Regions from separate parts of the Exiguobacterium artemiae 7-3 genome, predicted to be linked through region 1. Evidence: riboswitches for the same ligand, from Rfam matches in the RefSeq annotation. Region 1 holds a riboswitch; each other region holds the start of a gene.
What was found. A riboswitch is a leader RNA that binds a small molecule or an ion and turns the genes downstream of it on or off. The one in region 1 is predicted to bind thiamine pyrophosphate.

Region 1 (3,020 bases):
TTTTACTTGAAGAAATAAAAGTCAGTTAGATGTCATCTTATTAGCGTATTTAACAGAAATTCGTTTACTCAACGTCCGACGGGAATAGCTAAATAGTAGAAAATTCATGCAACTGATGATATTTTTAAGGATATGATAACAAATTGAACATGTTTATATCAGTGGGACTACACGGGAAGCCAAATTGCATATCCAGTTTGAATTCATGCCATTACACCAACCCTGGAATTGATACGTAGTTCGTACTGAAGCTGATGTCTTACAATCACTCCGTTCCAGTGAAGTCTCACCTATATGAAAGTGAATATCTCGTTCTGAATCACTGGCTTCAAATCTACACGATGCGGCAAATCGAGGGTCTTACTCTTATTATTGCCCGGCAAAATCAACGAATCACTAAAAAATGAAGGACCTTCAATCCGTTGTCCCTCAACGGGTTGGAAGGTCTTTCGACAATTAAATGTATCGAAAAAGGTTTTAACTTTTAAAAATCGGGGGTATATCTATATTAGCGCCGTACAACACGGTCGCTTTTCAATTATTGTTTCTCAATATCAGCGTAATGACCTGGGAGAGAAATGCTACTTACTCACTTCGTTTTTCATTTCTGAATGAAATCCAGTTGAACTAGCATTTAGCGCATGAATTTCTGTTGGAACTTATTGTTCCACTCCTACATTCATTACCTTTTGAGGGCTATACCAAATTCAAGGGGGAAATGAACATGTCAGTAACATTAAAAGTAGAAGAACGCGAAGTACGCCCACGCTCACTTAGAAAGCAATTACGTCATGAAGGAAAAGCTCTTGGTGTCGTGTATGGCTACAAAGTGGAAAGCACACCGATTTCATTCGATGAAAAAGAATTGGTCAAGGTTGTCCGTGATCATGGCGAAAACGTCTTGGTTGCTCTTCAAATCGGCGGTAAAAAGGTCAACACGTTGATCAACAAGCTTGATATGGATATCTTTACACCAACGATTAAACACGTTGAATTCATCGCTGTTAAAATGGATGAAGAAACAGAAGTCGAAACGGATATCGTCCTCGTCGGCGAAGCAGCCGGTGCGAAACTTGGCGGATTCCTTTCACAAACACTCTTTAAAGTAACAGTTGCCGCAACACCAGATAAATTACCGGAACGGATCGAAGTTGATGTAACGGATCTTGCAATCGGAGATTCAATTACAGTAGCTGATCTTCCGGAAGAAAAAGATTTCCGTGTCGTCACAGAAGGTGACATCCAAGTTGCAGCAGTCGTTGAATCGACACTTGAAGCTGAACTTGAAGAAATCGAAGAAGCAGAAGCTGAGGCACAAGCAGCTGATGCGGATACAGCGACAGACGATTCAGAACAAACTTCTGAAGAGCAAGCTGAAGAAAACAAAGAAGATAAAGAGTAATCTTTTCTCCCCTCCCCTCGTGGGAGGTTTTTTTATGCATATTGACAAGTCACGGCGACAGCCGTACAGTGAAGAAGGTACACATCATTGACACATCCACTAGGGGAGCCAGTTGGCTGAGACGATTCACTTCGGACCCTTTGAACCTGATCTAGTTCATACTAGCGTAGGAAAGTGGAGCGGAATCCTCGTGCTCTTTTTCTGCATCTTGCAGGTTACACGACCGCTCTCTTTTCATAGAGGGCGGTCTTTTTTGTGGTTTCTTTGTGGATGTGCATTTAAAGGAGTAGTGATTATGAACAGTTGGAAAATGAAAGAAATCATCGTCATGATGATGCTCGCCGTCGCGTGTGGTGTCCTCTACTTAGGGTGGTCGACGTTATGGTTACCGATCTCGGCCATCTTCGGACCGGTCGGATCAAACTGGATGTTCGGCATCTGGGTCATTGCCAGTCCCCTAGTCGCCTACATCATTCAAAAACCAGGCGCGGCATTGATTGCAGAAGTCGTCGCTGCTGCCGTCGAATTGTTTACAGGGAGTCACTTCGGCTTATCGGCACTGTTGATTGGATTTGCACAGGGAATCGGGGCCGAGATTGCCTTTGCCGTGTTCGGATACCGGACGTTTAATACGTTCACCTTGATGTTGTCCGGTGTCTTTGCCGCCGTCGGAAGTATGGTCTACAGCCTCATCGTAAATGGATTTGCCTATTATACGACGACGACACTGCTGTTGACGTTTTCTCTGCAACTCATCAGCGGAGCATTGCTCGGCGGATTGCTCGCAAAAATAATCGTCGACGCGCTCGTTAAAACCGGGACACTGAACGGTTATGCGGTCGGACGGCAACGAAAGCAGCGTGCCGCATGATGCAGTGCGAGCACCTGTCCGTCCGTTATCCGGATCAGGATTCCGCGGTCTTACACGACTTGTCGATCACGATCCAAAAAGGAGAAACGACCTTGCTCGTCGGTCCGAGCGGCAGCGGCAAGACGACCTTTTTACACGTTCTTGCCGGTCTGTTGCCGGACACGATTGAAGCAGATGTCACCGGTCACTGGTTGACCGAGGGAACGGTCGGGATTTTGTTCCAACAACCGGACGATCAGTTTTGTATGCAGACGGTCGGCGCGGAAATCGCCTTTAGTCTCGAGAATCGGCAGATTGCCCGCAGTGAGATGGAGGAACGCATCCAGTTGCTGTTGGCGCGGGTCGGACTTGATCTTGCCTTGACGACACCGATTGCCGAACTGTCCGGCGGGATGAAACAACGGCTTGCTCTAGCCTGTGTGTTGGCACTTGAACCAGACATCCTGTTACTCGACGAACCGACGGCACAACTCGACCTGAGTGGTCAACGGACGATGATGCATCTGATTGAAGAATTGCATCACGATCCCGACTTGACGCTCGTTCTGATCGAACATCAGCTCGATCAGTGCGTGACGTTTGCCGACCGGGTAATCGTCTTTGAAGGTGGTCGCTTATTGCTTGATGGCACACCGTATGACGTGTTTCATCAACAGCGGGATGTGATGACGGCGCTTGGAATTGCGATGCCGCTCCTCTACCCCTACGGACTTGAGACTTTACCGGAGCTGTCCGGACAAGCCTGTC
Region 2 (3,020 bases), 1.0 Mb from region 1:
GGCGTCCGCCAAGGAAAGATGCGGATGCAAACGTCGATCAGTCACTGCGTAAATTAAATATTCACTGTCCATTTGTCTGCACCTCCGGCAAATTTTCTTCCGTCATCAAGCTCACTGCATCGAACAACCCGGTCCGAAAACTCCCGATACCAGGATAATCCTCAGCCGACTCCCCTGCTTTCCCCATAGCATATGTCCCAAATACTGCAGCCTCAAAACGATCGTATCCGGCTCCTAAAAACGTCGCAATCAAAGAAGCGGTCATACATCCTGTTCCCGTCACTTGACCAAGACGTTTCGTACCAACATCCAGATAATGTTGACGATCTCCATCCGTCACAAAATCAATCGGTCCTGTTACGACGATGACTTGTTTCGTTTGGGATGCAAAATCATGGATACTTTGAAAATCCAGGGATTCTCCTTCAGCAGCGTCGACTCCTTTCGTTCGAGCGGTCTGTCCAAGTAATGTCTTGATTTCAGATGCATTTCCTTTGATGACCGTAAAGGTGATTTCCTCCATCAATTGCTTCATAAAATCCGTTCTTAATGCCGTCGCTCCTGCGCCAACCGGATCCAGAATGACCGGTTTACCCAATCGATTAGCCGTTTTCCCTGCTAAAATTTGGGCTTGGCGCATGTCTGGATTAATCGTCCCAGTATTAATCACGATAGCATCTGCATGCCCGACCATCTCTTCCACTTCCAACAGGTCATCTGCCATAACAGGAGATCCGCCAAGGGCAAGTGTCATATTGGCACAGTCATTGATCGTTACGGTATTCGTTAAATGATGAATCAACGGTTTTTTATCATGGATGCGTCGTAGCATGTGTATCCCTCCAAAGTTCATGAAAATGATGTGTCGGACCAATACCGTGTCCGAGCGCAAAACCGTGACGAATGGCTTCCGTCACATAACGTTTTGCATGACTGATGCTGTCTTCCAGTGAATGACCGAGGGCAAGATGAGCTGCGATAGCAGCAGATAGCGTACAGCCTGTTCCATGGGTATGACGGGTCTCTATCCGCTCTTGTTCAAAGACGACATATCGTCCGTCCGCATATAAAAGATCGGTGGCGTCGTGTCCCTCCAAATGTCCGCCCTTGAGCAAAATAGCTCTTGCTCGTTTTTCAGCCAGTTTTACCGTCGCTTGTTTCATATCATCAAGGGAGTGAACCGTTTGGCCAATCATCCGCTCGATTTCAGGAATATTAGGGGTTACAAGCGTCGAAAGCGGTAAAAGCTGTTCGAGCAATGCATGTTCTGCATTCGGTTGTAACAAGCCGTGACCACCTTTCGCGACCATGACGGGGTCGAGAACAACCGGAAGCTGATGTTTTTCCAGTTGTCTTGCAATCACTTGGATCGTGTCTTGATTGGAAACCATTCCGATCTTAATCGCATCGACACGGATATCTGAAAAGATGGATGTCAACTGTGCTTCCACGAGCTCTGGGGATACATCTTCGACCGCTTGAACACCTAACGTATTTTGTGCCGTAATCGCCGTGATGACACTCATTCCGTATACACCGAGTGCTGAAAACGTCTTTAAATCTGCCTGAATTCCCGCTCCGCCTCCAGAGTCGGATCCAGCAATCGTCAATACATGTTTCATTCCACTTCCTCACTTTCCTGTGAGCAAATAAGGAGAAAACGGACAACAAAAAGCGCCGTCCGCTGTAAAAAAGCAGACGACGCCATGAACAATCAGTTCTACTGATTGAAGTACTCATGTCTTCGATCTCAACTTTCCTACGCTGGTATTATCCAGTTCAGGTGACAGGGTCGAAAACAGAATGGTTTTCCTCTCAGCCGGACTCCTCCAGCTCCCCTAGTTGCTCGTAATTTAAATTCTTTTTCACTGTATCACAGCACTATCAAAAAAACGAGCCGAAGCTCGTTTTTAAAGATATCCAAGTGGATTGACCGTGTTGGCTGGTCCTGTCGCACTATATTGGTATCCACCGATATGCAGTTCAAAGTGTAGGTGCGGTCCTGTCGAATTTCCGGTACTGCCGAGAGTACCAAGTGTTTGACCTTGAGTTACCGTTTGACCTGCAGAAACTGATAACGAATTCATATGACCGTACACTGTTGTGTACACCTGACCGTCAAGGAAATGCGAAATCATGACGTGATTTCCATAAGGTCCGCCGCTCCCGGCCGTAATGACTGTTCCGGAAGCCGCTGCTCGAATCGGTGATCCGACGGGTCCACTGAAGTCGACACCATTATGGAAAGTATATCCGTTTGCCCCACTCGCCGGTCCAAACCCTTGTGAAACACCACCTGAAGCTGGACGAATGAACTTCGCTGATCCTGTCGGCACACTGCTGACAGGAGTCGGAAGAACCGTTGCTTCGCTTGATTCACGCGTTGATTTTGCCGCCTCTTTTGCCGCACGCTCAGCCGCTGCTTTTTCGGCAGCCGCTTTTTCTGCCGCTGCTTTCGCTGCAGCTTTTGCTGCCGCAATCGCTCTTTCTTGAGCCTCTAAAGTCGCTTGTAATTCTTTTGCATTCAACAGTTTCGTCGTGAACTTTGTTTTCCCTTTACGTAATTTTTTCAGGGTTGCACTCCGTTCTTTCATCTGTTGTTTTAACTGTTTCTTTTGGACAAGCAATGATTCTTTTTCTTGAACACGCTCTTCTTTTTTAGCAATAAGATTTTTTTTCATTTCTGCTAGCTTTTCTTGTGTTTCCAAATAAGCAGAAATCATTTTATCGTCTTGCTCGGCAATTTTTTTCCCGGCCATGACACGGCTAAATAAATCACCCAAGTTTTTTGAACCAAAAATGACTTCTTCCCATTTTATAGAATTCCCATCATTTTCTTGAAGGACACGTAAGCGGTCTCCGAGCAACTCTTCTTGCCGGGTAAGCATGATTTCATAACGGGCGATTTCCGCTTCAAGATCTTTGATTTGAAGATTTAATTGTTCAATTTGTTTGTTTTTTTCCGAAATCCGAAAAATATTTTCGTTGATGGCCGCATCAATTTTATTGATTTCGCGTTG
Region 3 (3,020 bases), 340 kb from region 1:
GCTTGGCGAAGGATTGATTGCAGATACCCCGGGGTTCTCGAATCTCGATTTTCCGCATGAAATGGAACTCGAGGAATTACGTTGGTGTTTTCCTGAATTTGTTGCTTTACAGGACGAATGCAAGTACCGGGGCTGTCTGCACTTGAATGAGCCCGGTTGTGCCGTTAAACAAGCCGTCGAGACACATGAGATCATGGTCTCCCGGTATACGAATTATGGTATGTTTGTAGAGGAAATCAAGAATCGGACACGGAGGTATTAAGATGATTAAAATCGCACCATCAATCTTATCAGCAGATTTTGCAAATTTAGAACGGGATGTCAAAGCCGTTGAAGCGGCGGGAGCCGACTATATTCATTTTGATGTCATGGACGGTCAGTTTGTTCCGAACATTTCCTTTGGCCTCCCTGTCCTAAGCAGTTTACGTCAAAAAACAGACATGGTTCTCGACGTCCATCTCATGATTGATCGTCCGGAAAACTTTGTCGAAGCCTTCGTTGCAGCAGGTGCTGATATCGTAACCTTCCACGTGGAGGCGACGAATCATGTCCATCGTGTTCTGCAACAAATCAAAGCAGCCGGTGCGAAAGCGGGAGTAGTGCTCAATCCGCACACGCCACTTTCGACGATTGAACATGTACTCGAAGAAGTCGATATGGTCTTGCTGATGACGGTCAATCCGGGTTTTGGCGGTCAAGCGTTCATTCCGGGTGTGATGAACAAATTAAATCAACTGGCTGCAATGAAAGCAGAACAAAATCTATCCTTCGAGATCGAAATCGATGGTGGAGTCAATGCGGAAACAGCGAAATTATGTATCGAGAATGGGGCAAACGTTCTTGTTGCAGGTTCCGCTATCTACAATGCGCCGGATTATTCAGAAGCAATCACTAGTATTCGGAATGCTGCTCACGTATAATAGGAAAAGAATCAAAATTAAATGATGACCGCAAGGGGTGTCGCATCAAGCGGCTGAGAGAAGTGATTGGACTTTAACCCTTCGAACCTGTTCCGTTCAGACGGACGTAGGGATGTGGCGCACGCAGGCAGTACGGCGTTCGTCGTACTGCCTTTTTGCCGTCCTGCGATTTTATTTTTAGGAGGAAAAAAGAATGAAACGGCTACAAATGTTAATGGAAATTGCAATCTTTGCAAGTCTTGGTGTGGTATTCGATTTATTAATCCCATTTAAAATGCCGCAAGGTGGTTCAATTAGTTTGGCAATGTTGCCAATCTTCGTCATGGCCTTTCGTCATGGTGTCGTCGGTGGGGTCGTGACAGGCGCACTTGTCGGAACGATCCAACTGATGTTCGCTCCGCAAATTCTGACGGTCGTTCAGCCGTTACTCGATTATACGATTGCGTTTGGGGTCGTCGGATTGAGCGGATTATTCGCACGGCAAGTTAAAAAAGCAGCAGCAACCGGGAAAAATGGCCGTTTGATGGCAATTGTACTAGGTGCGACATTGCTTGGTGCGGGCTTACGTTATGTGTGTCACGTCATCAGTGGAATCGTGTTCTTCGCTGAGTATGCGGAAGGTCCAGTTGTCCCGTATTCGTTGATCTATAACGCGACGTATATGGTTCCATCGTATCTGTTATGTGGTATTGTCGCAGGACTCCTGTTTACGACAGCACCACGACTTCTTCGTTATTCAGCACGAGGTGTCTGATGCGGGTCGTGATTGTAGCGGCCGGTCCGGCGGAAGACATCCCGTCCCTAAAGCCGTTTATGGATGAGAAGACGGTTGTCATCGCTGTCGACGGAGGTGTCACCGTGTTGGCACAACAAGGTTTCGCTTTTGACTTGGCCATCGGTGACTTTGATTCGCTCGGATACAAACCGGAAGGAGCCATCATCCATCCGGCTGAAAAGGATGAGACCGATTTGGAACTGGCTTTACGGTACGTCAGTCAGCAGTATGAAGCAACGGAAGTGTTGGTATTCGGTGCGACCGGAGGACGACTCGATATGACGCTTCAAAACGTCTATCTGTTAAAACAATTTCCGGCAGTCCGCTTGATGACGAAGCGGGAAGAGGTCCGTTTCTTACAACAGGGGCAGTACACTCTCCAGGCGGACCAGTATCACTATTTGTCCTTCATCCCGCTCGTTCCGACACGTTTGACACTCCAGGAGGTCAAATATCCGCTGGTGAACCATGATGTGCCGGTCGGCGGATCCTTGACCGTCAGCAATGAATGGACAGATCAAGGGGCGGCGAACGTGACGGTGCATACCGGTGAAGTAATTGCTTTACGAAGTTTGTCAGACCGTTAAAAAACGTGATCGGCTTTAGGATATCCTAAAAGCCGATCACGTTTTTTGGTAGTTTTGTTTTTTAAGATTCCAATGTCGAGCTGGCTGCCTGACGTTCAGTTTGAGCCGCAATATGTTTTCCTTTGACGAACAGATGGTAAGAGGCCCACGTCAAGAGGAAAAATGGAACACCGATGTACAAGGCAATCCGTTGATCTGCTTGGAAAGCCAGGCTGATCAGTACAAGCATGTTTAAAGAGAACGAGATGATCGGTAAGACCGGGAAGAACGGGGTCTTGAATTTCAATTCACTGACAGCATGTCCATCTTTGATGAATTGACGACGGAAGGCGATCTGTGAAGCGGAAATCGAAATCCAACCGACTTGCGCACCGAGTCCGGCGAGTGACAACAGCCAGATGAAGACGGTATCTTCCGCGAAAAAGGCAGTCAATAGTGATAACATCGCAAACAGCATCGTAAAGCACAAAGCGCGCATCGGTACTCCGCGTGAGTTGACGATGGCAAGTTTTTTCGAAATCATGCCTTCTTGTGACATCGACCATAACATCCGAGTAGCGGCGTACAAACCTGAGTTTCCGACCGACAGTAAGGCTGTCAACACGACGATGTTCATTAAATCAGCTGCATAAGGAATTCCGATGGCATCGAAGACCATGATGAATGGACTGCTGATGCCGCCGGCTGTTTCATAAGGAATCAATGCTCCGACAATCGTAATCGAAAGGACGAAGAAGA
Region 4 (3,020 bases), 590 kb from region 1:
AGTTGCCTGCAGTTTTTCAGTGAGCAGGTCTTTTAATTGGTCTAGTTCCACGTATCGTCCCGTCCTTTTTTTGTTTGGTCTTTCGAAACTGTAGCAAATTCACCCGCGTTCGACAAGCAAGCAAGCTTTATTTTTAGTCGTCATACTTAATTTAAAGGAGGAACACAACATGTTCAAAAAAATTCTTTCACAAATCGGCATCGGTGCCGCAACGGTCGATACACGACTCGAACAAGATCACTGTGAACCCGGTGGAACGATTCAAGGGGTCGTTCATATTAAGGGCGGTAACGTCGATCAGGAAATCGCCCGGATTTATCTCGCCTTCAATACCCAGTACAAACAAGAAGTCGGGGACAGTACGGCATTCACGACGTTCACACTGGACCGGTTTGCATTAAATGAAGCCCCGTTTACGATCGAAGCAGGCGTCGAACGAGAAATACCGTTTACGCTTCAAGTCCCTTTTAATACACCACTTTCCGTCAGCCAATCGAAGTCGTGGATCGAGACGGGTCTTGATATCGCGCAGGCGGTTGACCCTTCTGACCACGATGCTGTCGTCGTCAAAGCCAATGACTACCAATCGGTCATCCTTGAAGCGATGGAAGATCTCGGATTCCGCCTCAAGAAAGCCGATACAGAAAAATTACCGGGTCGCTTCCGGAAAGATTTGCCGATCGCGCAGGAACTTGAGTATTCCGCCCGCGGTACCCATTATGCTCACAAGCTGGACGAAATCGAAGTCATCCTGTTGCAAGACCGGTCCGGCATCGTCATCGTCGTCCAAATCGACCGCCGTGCCCACAGTCTCGGTTCGCTGTTCAGTGAGATGGCCGGTACGGACGAGACGATGACAAAACTTTCGTTATCGAACCAGGACTTAACTAACCCGTCACTTGTAAAGCAACGTCTTGCCGATTTGATTGAACACCACAGTTGATTAATGTCTTCTATAGAACAAACACCGGATCCGCTTTCTGTCGGATCCGGTGTTTTTATTTCAGTCTTTTTTACTTGAATGATGTCATTTCCATCGTCTGTTTATACTGCTGTTCGAACGTCTCTTCCGTCCAGCCCATCTGCCAAAACATCAATTCGTAATAACAGCTTTTGACAAAATGTTGTTTCATCCGTTCCCGTTCTTCGGCACTTGCCCGCTCCGCCAAATCATTCAGACGATCGATTTGTTCAAAGACGACCCGCTCGAACCACTCGGAACTGTATGTCGAAATCCATTGCTGATAAATCGGTGAAGCCGGTGAAGCCGCCTGTAACTGTTGTCCAATCTCATAGTAAAGCCAGTAACACGGTAAAATCGCAGCGATGGTCTCCCCGAGCGTCCCTTCACTTGCATGGTGCATATGCGAAATATAAGCGTATGCTGTCGGTGCTGGTTCAAACTCTGCCAGTGTCTTGTCCGAAATCCCAAGCGGTTCAAAAAACGATTGATGCAGACTGAGTTCTGCAGCATAGGTCGACGTCGCATGTTCCGCGAGTTCGGCAATCGTCGCGAAGTCCTGTGCCTTCGACGCGGCCCGCGCCTGAATTTTCGCGAAATGTTTTAAGTAATAGGCATCCTGTAGGACGTAATGGCGAAATTTTGCTTCCGGTAGTGTTCCATCCGCAATCCCTGTCACGAATGGATGGGTAAAGCTGCTGTCCCAATACCGTCTTGCCGCTTGCCGGATTTCTTCACTGAATGTCATGTTTTTTCCCCCTTTTGTAATCAAAAAAACGCCACACCCGATGTCAGGCATGACGTGAAAAGACCATAAAAAGAGGATCGTCCACGCCACTTCCCTCCGTAAGTCCAAACTTAATCAGGTTCAAAGGGTCCGAACGTCTTCGTCGTCTCAGTCAGCCTACTGACTCCCCTAGTGGTCGCTATTTGATTTATTTTGAGTTTATCATGATTTGATGTGGAATTGACCCATTCTCGTCATTTCACTCCATTTTTTTGTACAATGGAACATGACGGAAGGTGGATGACGGCTCGTCCTTGAGACCGATTCTCTTCTGTCGCCGGTCGATTAGACTAAATTTAGTACCTGATACTTAACTTATGGAGGAACTTTTATGAATAAAACCATGACATGGACCGCTTCGGCATTACTTGCTACGACGTTATTACTGCCAACGGCCGCATCTGCCGAGCAGGTCGTCGACAAAACGATTATCACACTGGGCGAATCGCTCGGAGCGAATGATAAAACATGGGTCTTGTCCCGTCTGAACGCACCGGAAGGCATCACCCCGATCATCGCGACATCTGCGGATGAAGAAAAATATCTCGGGAAAAACATTCCCCAGTCCCAACGCGGCGGCGGGATGTATTCGTCCGCCAAGATCGAGTTGGCTGAAAAAGGCGACGGTCTGTCCGTTGCAACGGAAAACATCACCTGGGTCACAAAGGACATGTACCTCAATGCGCTTGTCACGGCCGGTGTGACCGATGCGGACATCACGATTACGTCTCCTTACAAGGTAACCGGAACATCTGCCTTGACCGGAATCATGAAAGCCTACGACCAAACGTCGGCTGAGACCGGCATTAAACTGACGGATGAACGAAAAGATTTGGCCCAGCAAGAATTGTCGGTCACGTCAGATGTCGGGAAAACAGTCGGGACGGACAAGGTCGCCGACTTGATGAACGAAATCAAAGCGGAAATCGCCAAACAGAAACCGGAAACGAAAGTCGAGATTGAGAACGTCATCGTCCAAGTCATTCAAAATAACAATATCAATCTGTCCGACGCCCAAATGGACCGTTTGACCGGTTTGTTTAACCAAATGGAACAAGCCGACCTCAACTGGGGACAGATTGAGAGTGGACTGAAGGATGCCGGGCAAAACATTCAGGCCTTTGCAACATCAGAAGAAACAAAAGGATTTTTTGCAAAGCTGTTTGACGGCTTAAGTGCCTTCTTCAACTCGATCGCCGGCTTATTTAAATAATCTGTTCTTTCTTTCCTTCCAGGTGACATGGTAAAATAAAGATATCGAATGAGAAAAGG

Region 2: another riboswitch for thiamine pyrophosphate. It lies ahead of thiD (bifunctional hydroxymethylpyrimidine kinase/phosphomethylpyrimidine kinase); the one in region 1 lies ahead of P402_RS0108430 (ECF transporter S component).
Region 3: another riboswitch for thiamine pyrophosphate. It lies ahead of thiT (energy-coupled thiamine transporter ThiT); the one in region 1 lies ahead of P402_RS0108430 (ECF transporter S component).
Region 4: another riboswitch for thiamine pyrophosphate. It lies ahead of tenA (thiaminase II); the one in region 1 lies ahead of P402_RS0108430 (ECF transporter S component).

Annotation. Positions count from the first base shown of each region.
Region 1 is NZ_KK211190.1:1,474,759-1,477,778, forward strand. It holds gene P402_RS0108425 (50S ribosomal protein L25/general stress protein Ctc) at 725-1,402, shown strand; TPP riboswitch at 1,494-1,592, shown strand; gene P402_RS0108430 (ECF transporter S component) at 1,698-2,273, shown strand; gene P402_RS16360 (ABC transporter ATP-binding protein) at 2,270-3,020, shown strand, end outside.
Region 2 is NZ_KK211190.1:2,475,181-2,478,200, forward strand. It holds gene thiE (thiamine phosphate synthase) at 1-72, opposite strand, end outside; gene thiM (hydroxyethylthiazole kinase) at 62-832, opposite strand; gene thiD (bifunctional hydroxymethylpyrimidine kinase/phosphomethylpyrimidine kinase) at 813-1,622, opposite strand; TPP riboswitch at 1,740-1,850, opposite strand; gene P402_RS0113870 (murein hydrolase activator EnvC family protein) at 1,911-3,020, opposite strand, start outside.
Region 3 is NZ_KK211190.1:1,137,708-1,140,727, forward strand. It holds gene rsgA (ribosome small subunit-dependent GTPase A) at 1-262, shown strand, start outside; gene rpe (ribulose-phosphate 3-epimerase) at 264-920, shown strand; TPP riboswitch at 944-1,050, shown strand; gene thiT (energy-coupled thiamine transporter ThiT) at 1,114-1,674, shown strand; gene P402_RS0106665 (thiamine diphosphokinase) at 1,674-2,282, shown strand; gene P402_RS0106670 (amino acid permease) at 2,344-3,020, opposite strand, start outside.
Region 4 is NZ_KK211190.1:2,068,774-2,071,793, forward strand. It holds gene P402_RS0111785 (class I SAM-dependent methyltransferase) at 1-51, opposite strand, end outside; gene P402_RS0111790 (sporulation protein) at 170-943, shown strand; gene tenA (thiaminase II) at 1,014-1,709, opposite strand; TPP riboswitch at 1,784-1,889, opposite strand; gene P402_RS0111800 (DUF1002 domain-containing protein) at 2,080-2,961, shown strand.